Regions from separate parts of the Adlercreutzia aquisgranensis genome, predicted to be linked through region 1. Evidence: predicted binding sites of a transcription regulator. Region 1 holds the regulator's gene; the other holds the start of a gene.
What was found. The regulator LexA, encoded in region 1, represses DNA repair genes until DNA is damaged. The targets are predictions, from matches to a motif close to CNAACANNTGTTNG.
Positions count from the first base shown of each region.

Region 1 (10,745 bases):
CCCCTCGACGAGCGGACGATCCTCGCCTCCGTCGCGAAGACCGGGCGCCTCATCGTGGCCGAGGAGCACAGCGCCATCGGCGGCCTGGGGTCGGCGGTGGCCGACTGCCTCTCGCGCACGGCCCCGGCCCCCGTCGAGTTCGTCGGCATGGCCGACCGGTTCGGAAAGTCCGGCGAATTTGAAGAGCTGCTGGATTATTTCGGCCTGGGAGCTGCTGCTATTGTGCAAGCTGTGAAAACGGCTCTGGCCCGCTAACGCATCTGATAAACTAGGTCGGTCTCAGTAAAACGCAAATGAAACGGAGCATTCTGTGACGAACGACATGAGCCAGGGGCCCAGCATGCGCCCATCTCGGCATGGCGGCGGCCAGCTGAGCTACGAGCAGGCGACGGCTGCAGCCCAGCTATCCCAGTCGCTTCCCGTGCTGGACGTCGACGACCTGCCGCAACAGCACAATATTCCGGTCATCACGTTCGACCATGTTACCAAGGTATATCCTGCCGCGCCCAACAAGCCGGCCCTTTCGGACATCTCCGTCGAGATCTACGGCGGAGAGTTCGTCTTTCTGGTGGGGCACTCCGGTTCCGGCAAGTCCACCTTCATCCGCATGCTCATCCGCGAGGTGAAGCCCACGTCGGGGCACCTCTACGTCGCCGACGAGGACCTCACCACCATGCGCAACTGGCGCGTGCCCTACCTGCGCCGCAACATCGGCTGCGTGTTCCAGGACTTCAAGCTGCTGCCGAACAAGACGGTCTTCGAGAACGTCGCCTTCGCGCTTGAGGTAATCGGCAAGAGCCGCCACGTCATCAAGACTCAGGTGCCCGAGGTTCTGCGACTGGTGGGCCTGCAGGACAAGCTGAACAAGCTTCCCGACCAGCTCTCCGGCGGCGAGCAGCAGCGCGTCTCCATCGCACGCGCCATCGTGAACCGCCCGCCGCTTCTGGTCTGCGACGAGCCCACGGGAAACCTGGACCCCCAGACTTCCCGTGGCATCATGGACCTGCTCGAGCGCATCAACGCGACCGGCACCACGGTGCTCGTCGCCACCCACGACCGCGAGATGGTCGACAGCATGCGCCGTCGCGTGCTCGCCCTCGACCGCGGCACGCTCACTCGCGACCAGAATAGGGGGGTGTACGGTTTCGATGCGTAGTATCGTCTACTTCTTCCGCGAATCCCTGCGCGGATTCACGCGCAACCTGTCCACGGCACTGGGATCTATCGTCACCATCTTCCTGTCGCTGCTGATTATCGGCATCTTCCTGATCGGCGGCTTGGTCGTGGACAACGTGGTCTCCGGTGTGGAGGACGAAGTGTCCATCACCGCCTTCGTGGCCGACGACGCCTCCGACTCCGACATCCAATCGCTGTCCCGCTACATTGAGGGCCTCGAGGGCGTGGCCTCCGTCGGCTTCACCACCAAGGAGGAGGCGCTGGAGAACTTCCGCCAGACCTCCAATTCCGACATCGTCGACACCCTCGACGGGCAGAACCCGCTGCCCGCATCCATCGAGGTGGAGCTGTCCGACCCGCAGCTGGTCGAGCAGGTGGCGCAGCAGATCCTGGACAACGCCACGTTCCAGACCATCTGCGACAACCCCGAAGACCCGGCCGAATCGCTCAAGTACGGCCAGCAGACCGTCGAGCGCCTGTTCGTCCTCACCAACTACGTCCGCTACATCGGCATCGCGCTGATCGTGCTTCTGATCTTCATCGCGCTGGTGTTCATCAACAACACCATCCGCCTTGCCATTCTGGCCCGCCGCAAGGAGATCGCCATCATGCGCTTGGTGGGCGCCAGCAACGGCTTCATCCGCGGACCCTTCCTCATGGAGGGCGCGCTGCATGCCGTCATCGGCGCGCTCCTGGCCATCGGCATCCTGGAGCTGCTCCGCTATCTGGTGCTGCCCAAGGTCCAGAGCGCGCTCATGTTCCTCAACTTCAACGTGAGCAACGAGTCTTTCCTGCTCATCTACCTGACGCTTGCCGTATCCGGCCTGATCATCGGCCTTATCGGCTCCGCCTTCGCCATGAGACGCTACCTGAAGGTATAGCGCAGGCACCTGCTCGCCATGGCAAAGCACAACACGACAAAGCGGAACGGGAACTCCGGCCAGCAAGGCCAGAAGGCCCGTTCCGGCCTTTTCAAGAGGGCGATGGTAGCGCTTATCGCCGCCGCTTGCGCCTTCTCCCTGGGTTTCTTCGTCCGTGGTGAAAGCCAGCTGCTTCACAGCCTGGGATTCGTCGGTGCGGGCATCACCGGCGACGACAAGCCAGCTGCCCAAACGCAGAACGCCAACAACTCGCTCGGCTCGCGCATCGCCGAGGTCGAGAAGATCTTGGACGAGGACTCGGTGGAGACCTACGAGCTCGACTCGGCCACCTCCGCGCTGCTGGAGGCGCTCGCCACCACGGCCGACGACCCCTACATGCGCTACTACACCCCCCTTCAGTACGACGAGCTCACGCGCGACGTGGCCGACACGGGGTCCTACTCGGGGGTGGGCGTGCTGTTCGCCGAGTACAACGGCCGCGCCTACGCCGTCGACGTCTTCGACGGCTCCCCGGCCCAGCAGGCCAACGTGCAGGAGGGCGACGTGGTAGTGGCCATAGACGGCAACCGCGACCACGATTGGACCATCGCCGAGGTCACCACTGCGCTGAAGCGCTCAAGCGGACAGGACGTAGTCATCACCTGGCGGCACCCCGCCTCCCTCGACGACACCACGGGACCGGAGTACACCACCACCTTGGCCTGCGAGGACCTCAGCATCCCCAACATCGACATCGAGCTCATCGACGGCGTGGGCTACATCAAGCTGCGCCAGATTACCCAGACCTCCTCCAAGCTCATGGAGAGCGCCTTCCGCAAGCTGGACGCCCAGGGCGCCATCGCCTACGTCATAGACGTGCGCGACAACCCGGGCGGCTTCCTAACCCAAGCGGTGAACATCGCCGACCTGCTTCTGCGCAGCGGAACCATCGTTCGCATCGAGACCCAGGGGGCCGATGACACCACGAAGAGCGCGACCACCAACACCACCGTCACCGACAAGCCGGTCGTGGTGCTGGTCAACGGCAACACCGCCGCATCGGCCGAGGTGCTCACCGCGGCCCTGCAGGACAACCAGCGAGCAACGGTGGTGGGGCAGAACACCTTGGGGAAGGGGTCGGTCCAGGTGACTCGCGAGCTCTCCTTCGGCGGCGCCCTGCGCTACACCGCCGCCTTCTACAAAAGCCCGCTCGACTACGCCTTCGACAAGGTGGGCATCATGCCCGACATCACGGTGAAGCTTTCCGAAACCGAGGACAACCAGCTGGCCATCGCCTTGGAGACGGCGCAGAACCTGGCCAGCAGCGAATCATGACAAGGGCGCCTAGCGCGCAGCGAAAACGAACGACGAAACGCACCGAAAACGAACAAGGAAGAGAACGACTGACCATGGACCACGAAACCGCACAGACCGACATCGCCTGCTTGAAGGTGTCCTCGAAGTCATCACCCGCCTCGGTCGCAGGGGCGATCGCCGGTCTGGTGAAGGACGGCAAGACCGTGGACATACAGTCCGTCGGGGCAGGAGCGGTGAACCAGGCCGTGAAGGCTATCGCCATATCGCGCGGCTTCCTCTCGCCGGTGGGCATCGAGGTCGCCTGTATGCCGTCGTTCGCCGACATCGTCATCGACGGGGAGTTCAGGACCGCTATCCGGTTCTCCGTGGTGCCCGTCAAGCTGGCCCAGGCAGCCCCCGTGGCCGCTCAGATGTAGGCTTTCGCTATGAGCATGTCGTTTCAGGGGCTGACCCTTTGCGTCAAGACGTTCGGCTGCCAGATGAACAAGCACGACTCGGAACGCGTGCTGGGCACCCTCGAGGCGCTGGGTGCCACGCCCGTGGACAGCTTCGAGGAAGCCGATATGGTGGTGTTTTTGACCTGCTGCGTTCGAGAAGCCGCCGATACGCGCCTGTACGGGCAGGTGGCAACCATGCGCACGCTGCCATTGCGGCCGGATTCGCCCCTCGCAAAGCGCCTGATCGCCATCGGAGGCTGCATCGGGCAGCGGGACGGCCGGAAGCTCGTGGACGCCATGCCCCACGTGGACGTGGTATTCGGCACCCATAACCTGCATGCCCTGCCTTCTTTGCTGCAGGCCGCCCTCGACACCGGTTCGTCCCAGGTCGAGGTGCGGGATGCTTCGGCGTCGTTTCCGACCGACCTTCCCACCGACCGCGAGCAGCCCTGGGCGGCGTGGCTTCCCATCACCATCGGATGCAATAACTTTTGCTCCTACTGCATCGTTCCCTACGTACGTGGGCGCGAGAAGTCTCGACCTTTGGAGGATATCGTCTCGGAAGCCGAGGGCTACGTGGCCGAAGGCGTCAAGGAGATCACGCTGCTCGGTCAGAACGTCAACTCCTACGGGCGCGACCTCTACGGCTCCCCGCGGTTCGTCGATGTGCTCGACGCCGTCGCGCACACGGGCATCGAGAGGATACGCTTCGCCACGAGCCATCCCAAGGACCTCAGCGACGAGGTCATCGAGCGTTTCGCCACGCTGCCTTCGCTCATGCCGGCCCTCCACCTTCCCGTGCAGTCCGGCTCGGATCGGATACTCAAGGCCATGAACCGGCGCTATGATGCCGCCCGCTACCTTGACCTGGTGCGCAAGCTGCGCGAGGCGAAGGGCGACATCGCTCTTTCCACCGACATCATCGTAGGTTTCCCGGGGGAGACCGAGGAGGATTTCATGGACACCTACCGCCTGGTGGAGGCCGTGGGCTACCATCAGGTGTTCACCTTCATCTACTCGAAGCGCGAAGGCACGCCTGCCGCCTCCATGCCCGACGACACGCCCCGCGAGGTAATTCAAGGGCGCTTCGACCGACTGGTGGAGCTGGTGCAGCGCCAAGCGTTCGAAGCCAACCAGACCGAGCGGGGCAGAGTGGTGCCGGTGCTGGTGGAAGGCGCGTCGAAGCGCGACTCGTCGCTGCTGTCGGGACGAAGCCCCAAGAACCAGACGGTCCATGCCCCCGTTCCCGCCGGCTGCTCCGCAGCGGACCTCCAGGGGCGCATCGTGGACGTGCGCATCGACGATGCCAAGACATGGTACCTGCAAGGAAGCCTTGCATGACACTCCTCGGGACCTCACTCGCACCCCAGGTAATCTGCGTCGTGGGACCCACGGCCTCAGGCAAGAGCGACCTGGCCCAGGGCATCGCGCTGGCGCTCGGCGGGGAAGTGGTCAGCGCCGACAGCATGCAGATCTACCGCGGCATGGACATCGGCACGGGGAAGGTGCCCGCAGGCGAGCGGGCGGTACCCCACTGGGGCCTTGACATCGTCGATCCGGGCCGACCCTATTCCGCGGCGCTTTTCCAAGACTACGCCCGCGAGCGGTTCCGGGACATCGCAGCCAGGGGGAAGCGCACCGTGCTCTGCGGCGGCACCGGATTCTACGTACGCGCGGCCATAGACGACTACCGCTTCCCGGCAGGCGAGCAGGAGAGCAACCCGATACGCGAGCGCTACCGCGCCTTGCTCGAGGAGTCGGGCCCCACTGCATTGTGGGATATGCTCAACTCCATCGACGAACGGTCCGCTGCCGTCATCGCCCCGGCCGACTCGAAACGGGTCATCCGCGCCCTCGAGCTTGCCGAAGAGGGGATATCCTATGCCCAGCAGAGGGAGAAGCTCGCCTCCATCCCCCAAAGCGTTCCCGCGCGGTTCGTCGGCATCGAGGTGGAACCCGCGCTTCTGCGTAAGCGCATCGACGCGCGCGTTGACGCCATGGTGGCCCAGGGGCTCGTCGGCGAAGTAAAGCAGCTGCTCGAGCTGGGCTTTCGGGAGGGCCTGTGCGCACCCAAGGCCATCGGGTACAAGGAGATAGTCGCCTACCTGGACGGAGAGACCATCCTGGAGACGGCTGTCGAATCCATTAAGGTCGCAACGCACCGCTACGCCAAGCGCCAGCGCACCTGGTTTCGCAAGGACGGGCGCATCCGCTGGATCAACGGCGACGACGGCGATTCGCAGCGCATGGTCGGCGAAGCGGTGGCACTGCTGCATGGAAACAACGCATAGCCGCCGACGACCAGGTCGGCTGCTTACGGAGAAAGGATACGCATGCTCATCGAATTCCAGAAGATGAACGGTCTCGGGAATGACTTCGTCATGATCGACGACAGGGGAGAGGCCTTGGAGCTGGCTCCCGACGCCGTGGCGCGCCTATGCGACCGCCACTTCGGCATCGGCGCCGACGGCGTGATCCTGGTACGCCCCTCCAAGCGCCCCGAGTGCGCCGCCTACATGCACTACATCAACTCCGACGGGACCTTGGCCCAGATGTGCGGCAACGGCGTTCGCTGCTTCGCGAAGTTCCTGGTAGATAACGGCATCGTAGACGCCGAGGCGGGCGAACTCACCGCCGACACCCTGGCAGGCCCCAAACCCATCCGCTTCACCACGGACGACCGAGGAATGCTGGCAAACGCCACAGTGGACATGGGTGCGCCCATCCTCGACCCGAGCCAAGTGCCGGTAGACGCCGCCCCCGACGCGCAAGCACCCCAGGGCGCCCCGTTCGTCTCGAAGCTCTCCATCGACTCCCCCTGGGGCACTTTCCGCTTCACCTGCGTATCCATGGGAAATCCCCATGCTGTCACGTTCATCGACGATTTCGAGACGCTTCCCGACGACGCCTTCACCGACCCCTCGCGCAAGGGCCTCGACACCTTCGACGTGCACAAGGTCGGGAGGTTCTTCGAGGGCCACGAGCGCTTCCCCGAGAAGGCCAACGTGGAGTTCGCAACCGTCGATCGCCCGGGAACGGACGAGCAGGAGGGGGCGCTTTCCATGAGGGTCTACGAGCGAGGATGCGCCGAAACCCTGGCCTGCGGCACGGGCACCTGCGCCACCAGCGTCGCAGCCTGCCTGCTTGGCCTTTCGGGCCGCAGCAACCTGGTCCATCTGCGCGGGGGCGACCTGCACATCCGCTGGAGCGAAGGCGGCAGCGTCTTCATGACCGGTCCCGCCGCCACCGCCTTCGCCGGAACCTTCGAGCACTAGCCGGCATGCCGGCAGCGATGCTGGCGCCGAGAAACGGTGGTTTCCATGTCTGAATTCGAATCCGTAATCGAACGCGGTCCTCGGACGCGCCTGGAAGAGCGGCGCGAGCGGGCGCTGCTCGTAGGCGTCGATCGCCCGGGGCTCTCCTGGCCACTGCAGGCCACCTTGGCCGAGCTCGAACGACTCGTGGATACGGCCGGGGCCGACGTGGTTGCCAGAACCACCCAGCGCCTGGACGCTCCGAACCCCAAGACCTTCATAGGCAGCGGCAAGGCGGAGGAGATCGCGCAGCTGTGCAAGGACCAGGAGATAGACCTGGCCGTGTTCGACGACGAGCTGACGCCCTCGCAGCAGTCCAACCTGGAGAAGGTCGTGGGCAAGCCGGTGAAGGTCATAGACCGCACAGCTCTCATCTTGGACATCTTCGCCCTACATGCCTCGACCAAGGAAGGACGCTTGCAGGTACGTCTCGCCCAGAACCAGTACCTGTTGCCCCGCCTGAGGGGCATGTGGGCCCACCTGGCGTCGAACCGCATGGGCGGCGGCGTCGGGTCCCGTTTCGGCGAGGGCGAAAGCCAGCTGGAGGTCGACCGCCGCATGGTGCGCAAGCGCATCACCTCCATCAAGCGGGAGCTCGCCCATCTGGCCGACGTACGGGCCGTGCAGCGCGAGGGGCGCTACGCATCGGGCATGTTCAAGGTGGCGCTGGCAGGATACACAAACGCGGGAAAGTCGAGCCTGATCAACCGACTGACCGGGTCGGACGTGCTAGCTTGGGACAAGCTGTTCGCCACGCTGGACTCCACCACCCGCAGGCTGGTGCTGCCAGAAGGTCGTCAGATCACCGTCACCGACACGGTCGGATTCATCCAGAAGCTTCCGACCACCCTGGTGGAATCCTTCAAATCCACCCTCGACGAGATTTCCGGCAGCGACCTTATCCTCCATGTCGTCGATGCCTCCTCGGAGGAGTTTCTCGACCAGATAGACGCCGTGGAGGAGGTGCTCGGCCAGATAGAAGCCCATTCCATCCCGCGTATCGTAGTGTTCAACAAGATAGACCTGCTCGACCGGCAAACGGTCGAGGCCCTTCGCGCCCGAAATCCCCACGCCCAATTCGTTTCCGCGCAGACAGGGGAGGGGATAGACGAGCTCATAGGCCATCTCTCGCGCGCAGCCGCAGCAGCCGATACCGCCATGGACGTGCTGATCCCCTACGACAAGGGCTCGCTGGTCTCGATGGTTCACGAACGGTGCCGCATCATCGGCGAGGAGCATACGGAAACAGGTACGCGCATATCGCTGTTCGCGCCAGCTGCCTACGTCTCGCAATTGGAGCCGTTCCGGATTAGCTAAGGTGCTTGCCCGGTGCACCATGTCGCACCGGGCAAGCACCAAGTACCCGGCGCTGTGGATACGAACAGCTACATACGGCGGAAAACGGCGGTCACTTTGCCGACGATATAGCAGTCGTCGACGATGATGGGATCCATGTAGCGATTCTCCGGCTGAAGCCTGATATGGTTGTCCTCGCGGAAGTACCGCTTGACCGTCGCCTCGTCCTCGATGAGGGCGACCACCACCTCGCCGTTGGAAGCCACGTTCTGCTCCTTCACCACCACGTAGTCGCCGTCCATGATGCCGATGTCGATCATCGACTTGCCATGGACCTCCAGCAGAAAGCTCGCGGAATCACCGACGATGTCGGTGGGCAGGGGGAGGTACTCGGAGATGTTGTGCTCGGCGTAAATGGGCTCGCCTGCCGCTACGTCGCCCACAAGCGGCAGGTTCATCACGGTGCTGAAGCTCTTCTCTATGACCGAAGCCGGATTGACGACGTCCTTGAGCGCGTAGGTAAGCGCGATGGAGCGGGACTTGAGCGGATCGCGGGTGATAAGCCCTTTGTCCTCAAGCGCCTTGAGGTGCACATGCACGGTAGAGGGGGAGGAAAGACCCAGGTCGATGCAGACTTCGCGAACGGTAGGGCCGTAGCCCTTCTCCCGTATGCATTTCTCGATGGAGTCGAGAACGGCCTGCTGGCGCTTCGTGACCTTCGGCGACGGTCGGTCGGCCATAACGTACCTCCCATGGGCGTTTCTCAATGAAATCGACGCTCTATCGAACAGCGTTCTATATTTGGAGACTATACAACGAACATTGGTTCTATGCAACCTATGCACAAGAAAAGTTCCCTATTTCTTTTCCGCTCTCGTGGCGCATCTCGTTGATACACAATATCTTGTATGCTAGGCTTTTCCAAACCCAACGATAAGGAGCATGTATGCGCTGTCCTGCCTGCGGAAACCCCGAATCAAAGGTTGTCGATTCGCGATCGTCGGAGGACGGAAGCGCTATTCGCCGGCGCCGCGAATGCCTTGCATGCGCCCATCGCTTCACCACCTACGAACGCCTGGGGGACACCTCGCTCATCGTCATCAAGACCGACGGATCTTCGGAGGCTTACGACCGCAACAAGCTCATGCGAGGCCTTCTGATCGCCTGTGCGAAACGGCATATCACGCCAGATCAGCTTGAGAATCTTATCGACAGCATAGAGTCTGAGCTCCGCCTGAAGAACCGCTCCGAAATCGGCTCCAAACAACTGGGGGACATGGCGCTCGTTCGCCTTGGCAAGCTCGACGAAGTCGCCTATGTGCGCTTCGCCAGCGTGTACAAGGACTTCCAAAGCGTCGAGGAGTTCCAGACGGCGCTGGATCATCTAGAGAGTTAGATAGAGGTAACTTTATTTTGGAAATCCGTCCTGACCTTACTGCGGACGCTGCGCGCAACGATGTTGCCGTACGCATCCACGTTCTCGGAGGGGGTCGGGTTCCCTCCTATACGCGCTCCGAGGATGCGGCCGTCGACCTGCGCTCAGCAAGCGCGCTCACTATCGGACCAGGCCACCGCTTGCTCGTGCCCACAGGCATACGGCTCGCAATCCCAACCGGCTTCGCCGGACTGGTGCTACCGCGAAGCGGTCTGGCAATCAACCATGGGATTACGGTTCTGAACGCTCCGGGGCTTATCGACGAGAATTATCGCGGCGAGATCAAGGTGGCTCTGCACAACACTTCCGATGCAGCCTTCTCCATTAAGCCCGGAGACCGCATCGCTCAGCTGCTCGTGATTCCCGTGCCTCGAATCCGGTTCCAGGAGGTAGAAGAACTTGACGAAACGGAGCGCGGTTGCGGCGGATTTGGCAGCAGCGGGTTGTAACGCACCGAAAACCGCTCGAAACCATGAGTTAGTACTCGTCCGAAGGCAAAACCACCCCTTAGAATGGCTCTCAGAGCCTCGTTTGCAAAACACCAGGTCAAACCCACCATTTTGAGGACTATTCCATGAGCTACGTTCAAAACACCGAAGAAAAGCCCTCCGAGGACAGCTTCCGGGAGGAAAACGCCGAAAGCGAATCGGCTCCCGATGCCCAATCGCCAAAGGCACCGTCGGATTCTCCGGCACCGGACCCCAGGAACCGTGTAGACACGCAGCACACCCCCAGCGCAGGCTCCCAAGGCGCCGAGTCTCGCACCAGCCCTTACCAGGCTCATGATACGGGGACCCAGTACGCCCAGAACCCGAACTACCGTAGCGCGGACGATCCTCTGAAGAAGTGTCGCATGCTGACTCTGGTCGCGAGCATTGCCGGCCCGGTGTCGCTGTTTATCGGCGGAACG
Region 1 is NZ_CALPDA010000004.1:122,820-133,564, reverse strand. It holds gene NFR41_RS03625 (transketolase family protein) at 1-255, shown strand, start outside; gene ftsE (cell division ATP-binding protein FtsE) at 341-1,156, shown strand; gene ftsX (permease-like cell division protein FtsX) at 1,149-2,057, shown strand; gene NFR41_RS03610 (S41 family peptidase) at 2,160-3,371, shown strand; gene NFR41_RS03605 (stage V sporulation protein S) at 3,446-3,769, shown strand; gene miaB (tRNA (N6-isopentenyl adenosine(37)-C2)-methylthiotransferase MiaB) at 3,779-5,131, shown strand; gene miaA (tRNA (adenosine(37)-N6)-dimethylallyltransferase MiaA) at 5,128-6,081, shown strand; gene dapF (diaminopimelate epimerase) at 6,124-7,065, shown strand; gene hflX (GTPase HflX) at 7,111-8,421, shown strand; gene lexA (transcriptional repressor LexA) at 8,490-9,140, opposite strand; gene nrdR (transcriptional regulator NrdR) at 9,347-9,796, shown strand; gene dut (dUTP diphosphatase) at 9,814-10,284, shown strand; gene NFR41_RS03565 (hypothetical protein) at 10,410-10,745, shown strand, end outside.

Region 2 (10,745 bases), on a different contig from region 1:
ACGTCTAGGCCGGCGCAAGAACTTTTTTCGAAAACATAGCAGCCAACCATCCCTCGCCGCACCGCAGGCAACAAGATGGCCGGAGCGCGTCCGCGCGATGCGCGAATCCGGGCGAAGAAACGCGCTGCAGCGAAAAACAGGCCGCAAGAACAAGTCTTGCGGCCTGCGGCTTTCATGGTGCGCGATGCAAGATTTGAACTTGCGGCCCCCACCGTGTCAAGGTGATGCTCTCCCCCTGAGCTAATCGCGCGTATACAGGGACTGCAGTAAGCAGCGACTAGAAATTTTACCAGAACGGCAGCGTAACGCAAGAGGTGAAAATACGGACTCTTTGTGACGACGGTCACGCGAGCGGTATGCGCACCACCAGCTCGCCCCTAGACACCTTGACCGACGGGCGCACGTCGGGCGAGAGGTAGTAGGAATCGGCCAGACCTTCGAACGCATCCGCCACGCGGTCGCCGAACGCCTCCAGATCGGCGTCGGAGATGCGGGGGGCGGTGCTGCGCGCCGCAGACCGACGGGAGCCGCTAGGCGCTCCTTTCCCGTCGGACGCGACCTCGGCCACCGACGCAGGCGCGCCCGAGCCATCTCCATCCGTCCTGAGCTGCCGGGCGATGAGCTCGGCCAGGGGAAGCGGCGGCTCGATGAGGCCGTCAATGATCCTGCGGGCGCTGCGCGCGGACATGCGAAGGCCCAAGCCCGCGGCAACCGACGCGAACTCCTCGGGGCCGGACGCCAGGCGCAGGCGCTCGCATAAAGGCGCGGTGCGGGGGTTCGCCCCCAAGCTGCCCGCCGACCGCCCCTCGGGGCTCGCTGCCGCGTACAAGGCGGCGGCGATTTCGGTGGGAGACCCGAAGAACACCTGGTAACGTCCGCGGGAATCCATGGCGAACTCGCATGCGGTCCTCACGATGTTGCGCGGACCGGTCACCGCGACGCTGCCCGTCGAAGCGTCCAGGCGAAACACCGGAAACGTCGACTGGTCCTTCCGCTCCTTGAGCGCGCGCCCGTCGACGTCGACGACGATGGAGGTTCCGCCCCCCTCGGCGGAATCGGCGACGGCGGCGCTCTTCGCGTTTACCGCAATGGAGTACAGCGCCATGCCGCGCCCGTGAACCCCCCACTTGTCCATATGGACCGTGTCGAGCTTGGAGGTGACCCTGGGCTCGAAGATGCGGGAGAACAGCTCCTGCGGCACTCCCGCGCCGTCGTCGATCACCACGATGCGTCGTTCGTCGAGTTCCCGCGACGTTGCCAAGAAGATTCGACGGGCCTGCGCATCCCGTGCGTTGCGCAGAAGCTCTATGACGACGTCCTCGCACGAACGGATGTCGTGGGCCGCCTGACGGCGCTCGGCCTCCGCCGTCAACAAGCGGACGAAGCCGTGGCCCAGGTCGGTCTCGACCCTCAGGCTCACGGCTTCGCCTAACGCGCCGTTGTCTGCCAAGCGACCCACCGACGGCTCTACTTCGCGATACCGATAGCGCGGCTCTCGCGGATGACCACGACCTTCACCTGGCCGGGATACTGCAGCTCGTTCTCGATACGCTGGGCGATGTCATGGGCGAGCACCGTCGTGGACGCCTCGTCCACCTTGTCCGGCTCCACCATGACGCGCACCTCGCGCCCTGCCTGGATGGCGTAGGTGCGCTCGACGCCGTTGTAGGAGTTCGCTATCTCCTCGAGCTTCTCCAGGCGCTTCACGTACGCGTCGAGGGTCTCCTTGCGCGCACCCGGCCGGGCGGCGGAAACCGCGTCGGCGGCCTGGACGAGCACCGCCAGCACGCTCTCGGGCTCCACGTCGTTATGGTGCGCCTCGATGGCGTGCACGATCTCGGGCTTCTCGCCGAAGCGGCGGGCGAGGTCGGCGCCGATGACCGCATGGCTACCCTCGACCTCGTGGTCGACCGCCTTGCCCAAGTCGTGCAGAAGGCCGGCCCGCTTGGCGGGAATGGGGTCGAGCCCCAGCTCGGAAGCCATGACCGACGCCAGGTAGGCGACTTCCAGCGAGTGGTTGAGCACGTTCTGGCCGAAGGAGGTGCGGTAGCGCAAGCGGCCGAGCGTATGGATAATCTCGGGATGCAGGTCATGGATGCCGGTATCGAAGGCGGCCTGCTCGCCCGCCTCCTGAACGCGCTGGTTCACCAGGCTCTCCGCCTTGCCGAACATCTCCTCGATGCGCGCCGGATGGATTCGCCCGTCTGCGACGAGGTTCTCCATGGTGACGCGGCCGATCTCGCGGCGAACCGGGTCGAAGCACGAGATGGTGACGCATTCAGGCGTATCGTCGATGATGAGGTTCGTGCCGGTCAGCTGCTCGAAGGAGCGGATGTTGCGGCCCTCGCGACCGATGATGCGGCCCTTGAGGTCGTCCGAGGGGATGTGGATGGTGGACACCGTGGTCTCGGCCGTGTGGTCGGCGGCCACCCGCTGGATGGCCAGGCTCAGGATGGAGCGGGCCTTCTTGTCGGCCTCGGCCTTGGCTTGGGCCTCCGCATCGCGGATGATGGCAGCGGACTCGTGGGCCACCTGGTCCTTCAAGGAGTCGAGCAGCTCTCGCTTGGCCTCCTCGGGGGTCATGCCCGCCACCTTCTCGAGCTTGTAGCCCACTTCGCGCTGGGCTTCCTCAAGGTCGCGGGAGCGGCGGTCGAGCTGGCCTTGCAGCGACGAGATCTGGTGCTCGCGGTCGTTGAGCTTGTCGTCGCGCTGGTTCAGGGTCTCGTCGCGCTTGTCGAGCAGGCGCTCGCGCTGGTCGAGACGGTCCTCGGCCTTGCGCACCTCCTTCATGCGCTCCTTCTGCTCCGCCTGCATCTCCTGCTTGAGACGCATGGCTTCGTCCTTGGCCTCGAGCTTCGCCTCGCGCTTGAACGTTTCGGCCTGACGCTTCGCGTCCTCTACCAAGGACTGGGCCTCGGCCTGCGCCCGCTGGGCTGCCCCGTTGGCGCGCAGCTTCATGATCGCAAAGCCGATACCGGCGCCGCATGCGACGCACACAACGGCGATGATCGCTGTGATTTCGACTGGCATGTTGTCCCCCCTTCATCATACGTGCTGGTCAACGTAGTCTTCATGTCATGGTTTCACAACGTAAAAAATACCCGACGCAACGTCGGGCATGAGAAAACGCACGATAAGGGACACCGTATGCTGTTGTCTATAAGAAGCATCCCGAAAGATGCGTTTACTCAGGCCCTGTAATCATAATGGGACAGCGGCGGCGTTTCGGCCGCGATGGGCAATATATGCGAAAAACCTAAAGACATGCACAGTCCGACAGGCGACGAGGCGGCTAGCGCAGCTCCTCGCAGAAAAGCGTAGCCGCCTCTGACGCGACGGAAGGCGTGAAGCCGGCCGATACGAGTTTGCGATAGGCGCCGTCATGCAGGTTCTTCGACTTCGGAGGCTTGGCAGCCAGAAGCTCGAGCGCACGGTCGACCTCGGTTCCAAGGCCTGCATCCTGCCGTTGCTCCTGCACGAGGGCGCGCACGTAGTCCTCTTCGTACCCCAGGCCTTTCAAAGTGAAGAGGATGCCCGCCTCTCCTTTGCGCTGGGCAAGACGGCTGCGCACGAACACGGACGCATAGCGCTCGTCGTCCACGAGCAGGCAGGCCCTCGCACGCTCCAAAGCCCCCTCCACCTGCTCGGCCTTCCATCCCTCCTGCAGCAGACGGCTTCGAAGTTTGCCGCTGCATTGCTCAGAGACGTTGGCCAGGCGCTCTATGCGTCGAAGGGCGCTCTCCTCGCTGAAATCGCGCTCCCCCGACGACGACCCCTCGCCGCCCTTGCCGTTTCTCGCACCCTTGCTCCGGGCGCCTCTTTGCAAACCGACGAAGGGCGAGCTGCCGGCATCGCGAGCCGCGCTGCCGGCACTGGGGCCCGGCGGGTTCGGCAGGCCGCCGCGAACGGAGACGGGGCTTGCGGAACCTTCCGACTCGATGGAGGCAATCCTCGCCCGGAGGCCGGCGAGCACGTCGCTATCCGCCACGGCGCTACTTCTTCGGCTTCGGCTTCGCCACAGGGCTTACCTGTTCGGCCTGTTCGGCCGTGCGGGATATGACCGGCACGCCGTAGGCCTCGCGCACCTTGACCTCGATCTCGTCGCGCAGCTCGGGGTTCTCGCGCAAGGTGAGCTTTGCCGCCTCCCTGCCCTGGCCGAGCCGCTCCTCGCCGTAGGTGTACCAAGCGCCGCTCTTCTTGGCGACGCCCGCCTCTACCGCCATGTCCACGATGCACCCCTCGCGGGATATGCCCTCGCCGAACATCAGATCGAATTCCGCCTGCTTGAACGGGGCGGCCACCTTGTTCTTGACCACTTTGGCCTTCACGCGGTTGCCGATAATCTCGCCGTCTTTCTTGATGGCCTCGCCTTTGCGCACGTCGATGCGCACCGAGGCGAAGAACTTGAGGGCGCGGCCGCCGGTCGTGGTCTCCGGGTTGCCGTACCCGCCGATCTTCTCGCGCAGCTGGTTGATGAAGATGCAGAGCGTGTTCGACTTGGAAAGGGAGCCGGCCAGCTTGCGCAGCGCCTGGGACATGAGCCGGGCCTGCAGGCCCACCGTAGTGTCCCCGATCTCGCCCTCGATCTCGGCCTTGGGAACCAGGGCGGCCACCGAGTCGATGACCACGACGTCGATAGCGCCCGAGCGTACGAGCATATCGCAGATTTCCAGGGCCTGCTCGCCATAGTCCGGCTGGGAAACCAGAACGTCGTCGATATCGACGCCCAAGCGCGCCGCGTACACAGGGTCGAGCGCGTGCTCGGCGTCGATGAAGGCGACGATGCCGCCAAGCGCCTGGGCCTCGGCGATGATCTGCAGCGCCAGCGTTGTCTTGCCGCTGGACTCGGGGCCGTAAACTTCGACGATACGGCCCCGAGGGACGCCGCCAATGCCCAAGGCGGCATCGAGCGGAAGCGCTCCGGTGGGAATGGCGTCGATGACGAGGTTGTGGTCGGCATCCCCGTACTTCATGATGGAGCCTTTGCCGAACTTGGACTCGATCGTGTCCGTGGCCATTCTGACGAGTTGGTCTTTTGTCTCTGCCATAGGGTGCGCCTTCCTGCTTCTCTTCAGCATCTCCGTTGAGATTACCGAACACCTGTTTGCATGTCAAGGGATATTTTCCCTTGCCCGCAAAACATCATAGCGGCACGCCCTGCCAAGACCATGACAGGGCGTTACATCCGACGTCTCTGGTCAGCTTGCCAAAATGCCCGCGCAACCGAAAGCCGTTGTTGCAGGCATAGCGAACAAATCTTCTTGTATCTGACGTCCGTCTTGCAGCACCGTCGGTCGACTCGTACGCGATCGCACCGTCAACCTTGCAGGAACCTTGCAAAAAGCAACGCCGGACCGTAGCCGCCCCCTTCGCCCGGCGTAGCCGTCCGGGAGGTACCAGCATGCAGAGGCGTCGGCGACACGACCTCGAGGGAGACGACCGGAAACTCCTATTCGGACACGGCGACGACGGCGCATCGGATGCGCTCGAGAGCTGCGTTCACCGTCTGCTCGCGCACCTGCTGGCGGGTTCCGGCAAAGCAGAACTCGAACGCCTCGGTGCCCGAAGCCGTCGCAAGGGCCATCCATACGGTGCCCACAGGCTTTCCCGGCTCGGCGCCCCCCGGTCCGGCAATGCCGGTCACCGCCACGGACACGTCGCAACCGAGCTGCCGCCGCGCACCTTCGGCCATGGCGCACGCGGTCTCGGCGCTCACCACGCCCTCGTCCCGCACCGTGGCGGGAGGAACGCCCAACAGCGACTCCTTGACCTCTGCCGCGTAGCTGACGACGCCCCCGCGAACCACGGCCGAGCTTCCGGGCACGCTCGTGAGCGCCCCGGCGATCAACCCGCCCGTCAGGCTTTCGGCGGTGCCCACGCTCACGCGGCAGCGCACCGCGTCCGCCACCGCGGACGACGCGAGCGCCAGCGTCTCGGCTCCCAGCTCGGGCGCAGGCGAAGGGGCCTCGGCTCCGGCGCTCCCGCCGACATCCTCCGCCTCCTCGGCGGAATCCGCAGCGACCGCATCCCCCCGAACGCCCGGCTCATCCAGCGAGGCAGCCTCCTCCCGACCGAACCCCAGCAGGAAGCGAGCCTTGGCAACGTAATCGACCATGGACACCACCGTGAGCGCCAACGCAACCAGCATCACGGCCCAGCTCGCGAGCCACAGCATGTCGCCGAACGCCTCGCCGGCGGTGCCGACCATATGGGAGTCCTTCACGGTGAACATGACCACGGCGACCATCTGGAACACCGTCTTGAACTTGCCGTAGTAGCTGGCGGCTATGACCACGCCCTCGCTGGCGGCCACCATGCGCACCCCCGAGACGATGAACTCCCGGGCGAGGATGACCAGCACCACCCAGCTGGGCAGCGTCCCCAGCTCGATGAGGGCGAGCAGCGCCGCCGTCACCAGAATCTTGTCGGCCAGTGGGTCCATGAACTTCCCGAACGTAGTCACCTCGCCGCGACTGCGGGCCAGATAGCCGTCGAGCCAGTCGGTGCAGGAGATGACGATGAAGATGCCGGCGGCGATGATGGACTTGTCGCCGTCGGGAAGCCAGTCGAAGCCGAACCACTCGGGCCATGGGCTGACGAGCGCGACGACGAACACGGGGACCAGGCAGATGCGCACCATGGTAACGATGTTCGCCGGCGTCCACAGACGCCCTTCGGCGGATTGCATTCTGCCCTCGGAAGCACCCATGGCCGCTCTACTCGCTTTCCATCTCGTAGAGCAGCGTGTCGGCGATCCTCACGCTCGCGAACTGCCCCACTTCGCCCGACTCCAGGTAGACCACTCCGTCCACTTCGGGTGCCTGGCATCGCGCGCGTCCGTACAGCTGGCCGTCTTCCTCGTACCCTTCCACCAGCACCTCGCAAACCGACCCGACGCGCTCGGCCACCTTCGCCGTACAGACCGCGTCCGCCACGTCCCGCACCGCCTGGGCGCGTTCGCGTTTCTCGTCCTCGTCCAGCTGGCCCGGCAGCGACGCTGCGGCGGTTCCCTCCTCCGCGGAGTAGGCGAACACGCCCACGTAATCGAACAAGCCCTCGGCCACGAAGTCGCACAGCTCCTGGAACTGCTCGTCGGTCTCCCCGGGAAAGCCGGCGATGAGCGTGGTGCGCAAGGTCGCCCCGGGAACGGAGGAGCGTATGCGACCGACCAGCGCGCGAAACGCCTCGGCGTCGCCCCGGCGTCGCATCGACCGCAAAACGGTCGCGCTCACATGCTGCAGCGGGATGTCGAAGTAGGAGCAGACGTTGTCGCGCCCGGCCACCACGTCCAGCAGCTCGTCGGTGATGCCGTCGGGCTCGGTGTACATGACGCGGAACCACACGTCGGGGTGCGCGGCGGCCACGCGGTCGAGAAGGGCCGCCAGCGTCGTCGGCTCGTCGAGATCATGCCCGTAGCAGCCCGTGTCCTGGGCGATGAGCACGATCTCGCGGGCGCCGCGCTCCACCTGGCGCGCCACATCGCGCGCTACCGTCTCCACCGAGAAGCTTCGGTAGGGCCCGCGGATGTCGGGGATGGTGCAGAAGGAGCAGCGCCGGTCGCATCCGTCGGATATCTTCACGTAGGCAAACGGAGCACCTGCCGGCGACTCGCCTTCCAGCCCGCAGCCCAACGGCTGCCGCCAAGGCGCGCCGGACGGGAGCCCGCCCAGGCCAAGCGCGCGCGACACCACCTCGGCGATATCGTCCTCGCGGCTGCACGGCAGAAACGAGCGGGCTTCGGGCAGCTCGGTGGCGAGCTCGTCGCCGAAACGCGAAGGCATGCATCCGGCGACGATGAGCGGGGCCCCTGCGACGACGTTGGGCAGGTCGGCCGCGTCGAAGATGGCGTCCAGGCTCTCCTCGATGGCGCTCTGGATGAACGCGCAGGTGTTCACCACCACCGCCTGGGCCCGAGCAGGGTCGTCGACCACGGCGAAACCGGCGTCGAGCAGCCGCTCCCCCATCTCTCTGGTATCCACCTCGTTCTTGGCGCATCCCAAGGTCACGAAAGCAACCGCAGGGGACGCCCCTTCCCCCAACACGCTCATAGGGCGGTCACCGCCACATCCACCGAACCCACGACAGGCCCTAGCGGTAGTTGGTGAACTGCAGGGGCTGGCCGTAGTCGTTGCCCTTCACAAAGGCTATGACCTCCTGCAGCGTGTCGCGCGAAGGGGAGCTCACACGCAGCTTGTCTCCCTCGATCTGCACCTTCGCCTTGAACTTCTGCGCCTTGATGTCCTTGTTGATGGTGCCGGCGCACTCCTTGTCGATGCCCTCCACCAGGCTTCCCACCACGCGCACGCTCTGGCCTGTCGCGGCCTGGGGGTCGCCCCACTTCACCGAGCCCAGGTCGATGCCGCGCTTGATCAGCTTGCTCGACAGCACGTCGATGACCTGGCGCGCCACGAAGTCGGCCGGCGCGCTCACCGTCAGGGTCTTGCCCGCCTTGTCGAACGCGATCGACGCCCCGGAGTCCTTCAGGTCGTAGCGCTGGGCAATCTCCTTCTTGGCCTGCTGGTAAGCGTTGTCCACCTCCTGCAGGTCGATGGTGGACACGATATCGAAGCTACATTCCTTCGCCATGGGGATACCCTTTCCTTTCAACGAGACGAGCGGTCGGCGAAGCGCTCGGGCGCCGCGCTGCCGCGAATGAGAGGTCGAATACGATACAGCGGTTACTGCTGGTCTGAACCGGCGCCCCCTGCCGAACCGGTATCGCCGGAGGTGTCGGAGCCGTCGTCGCCGGAGGCACCGCCGTCCCCTGCCGCGCCGTCGTCGCCGGAGGCACCGGAGGCACCCTGGTCGCCGCCAGAGGTTCCGGAGTCGCCGGAGGACTTGCCCGGGCGCTGCACGTTGGGATGGTCTTCGTACCACTGGTCGAGGTAGTCGGAGAACTTCACCGTAGCCGTGGGCATGCCGCTCTCGTCGGTTCCGTCGAAGGAGACGTTCTCGCCGTCGCAGGTGATGGTGACCGCATCGGTTGCCCAGGTGCCGAAGGTCCAGGTGTCGGTGACGTCGACCTCCTTCTCCACGGGACCGGTGATCATCTCGGGCTCCCCGTCCACGGAGGCGTAGATGCCGTCGGGATAGTCGGCGCTGGCCGCCACCTCGTAGGTCACCGTGACGCTGGTGGGGGCCGTCTCGGTCACCGGCGAGTTGTAGGCGGACGGCGCGGTGGTGGGGTCTTGGTCGGGACCCGTGGTGTCGTTGAGGCCCGATACCGGCTTGGTGGGGGCGTCGGAGCCGCTGTCATGACGGCACATGGTGAAGGACAGCACGATGGCCAGCAGCACCAGCACCACCAGAATGGCGATGAAGATGGGCAACCGGGACATGACGGCGTTGGTGTTGCTGGGGCCGGCGTAGAAGTTGGAGTACTGCGTGTTCAGCGCCGGCCGATGGCTCTGATGGGTGCTGTCCTGGGCGTGGATGCGGTCCATGTTGCGCTGGCCGTAGTCGCGGCCGTACTCGCGCCGGTCGTCGTAGACCATGCGCCCGAAGGCGTTGGCGCGGGCCGGGCGGCCGCCGGCCTCCTCGTCCTTGCCGCTGCGGGAACGGCTGCCCAGGCGCGCGCCGCCCAAATCGACGCGGCCCGTGGAGCGCGGAGAGCCGCTGCGGGCCTTGCCAGCGCGATAGGCGTAGTTCGCATCCAGGAACATCTTGGTAATCTCGGTGGGATTGAGCCCCACCAAGCGGGCGTAGGCGTTGACCATGTTGCGGGTGTAGCCGTGAGGAGGCATGCGCGTGAAGTCCTCCTCCTCGATGGCCAGAAGGATATCGGGGCGAATGCGCAGGCGGCGCGCCGTCTCGGTCAGGTCGTAGCCGCGACGCTCGCGCGCTTCGCGCAGGATGTTTCCGAATGAGATCTGGGGCATGGCAATCGCCTTCCTCGTTGTTCCTCTACTCGTCGGTCGCCTCGAAGGCCTTCAAGGTCTCCAGCTCCATAGCGTCCACCAGCACCTCGCGCGGCTTGCTGCCGTTAGGGGCGCCGACAACGCCTTTCTCTTCGAGCATGTCCATTATACGTCCGGCTCGCGAATAGCCAACGCTCAAGCGCCTCTGGATGTTGGAAGTGGACGCTGACCCCATGGAAACCACAATTTCCGCAGCTTCCCACAGAAGCGGGTCGTCGGCCGAGCACGAGCCGCCGGAGCCGTCGGGCTGCGATGCGCCCAGCGTGATGAGGTTGGTCTGCAGGATCTCGGAGTGGTACTCGGGCTCGCCCTGGCTCTTCCAGAAATCCACCACCGCGGCGATCTCGTCGTCGGAGACCCACGGGCCCTGGACGCGGACGGGCTTGGCGTACTCCGGCTTCGAGATGAGCAGGTCGCCGTGGCCGCAGAGGTTCTCGGCGCCCGTGGAGTCCAGGATGACGCGCGAGTCGATGCCGCTGGCAACGGTTAGGCCGATGCGGCAGGTGATGTTCGCCTTGATGAGGCCCGTCACCACGTTGGTTGAGGGGCGCTGGGTGGCGATGATCAGATGGATGCCGGCGGCGCGGGCCAGCTGGGCGATGCGGCTGATGGAGAACTCCACCTCCTTGCCCACGTTCATCATGAGGTCGGCCAGCTCGTCGATGACGATGACGATGTAGGGCATCTTCTCCCCCACGTCGCTTGCCGGCGCCTCCTCGCCCGCCGCTTCGGCCGCCTCGCGCTGCCTCTGCACCTCTGCGGCCTTCTCGTTGTAGGAGGTGATGTTGCGCGCGCCCACCTTCGCGAACAGCTTCAGCCGCCGTTCCA
Region 2 is NZ_CALPDA010000010.1:122,084-132,828, reverse strand. It holds tRNA gene NFR41_RS07675 (tRNA-Val) at 176-250, opposite strand; gene NFR41_RS07670 (ATP-binding protein) at 344-1,420, opposite strand; gene rny (ribonuclease Y) at 1,468-3,030, opposite strand; gene NFR41_RS07660 (regulatory protein RecX) at 3,293-3,988, opposite strand; gene recA (recombinase RecA) at 3,993-5,048, opposite strand; gene pgsA (CDP-diacylglycerol--glycerol-3-phosphate 3-phosphatidyltransferase) at 5,450-6,709, opposite strand; gene rimO (30S ribosomal protein S12 methylthiotransferase RimO) at 6,717-8,048, opposite strand; gene NFR41_RS07640 (YajQ family cyclic di-GMP-binding protein) at 8,089-8,586, opposite strand; gene NFR41_RS07635 (helix-turn-helix domain-containing protein) at 8,679-9,878, opposite strand; gene NFR41_RS07630 (FtsK/SpoIIIE family DNA translocase) at 9,904-10,745, opposite strand, start outside.
Region 2: the regulator LexA is predicted to act here: its motif matches at 5,249-5,262, upstream of recA (recombinase RecA).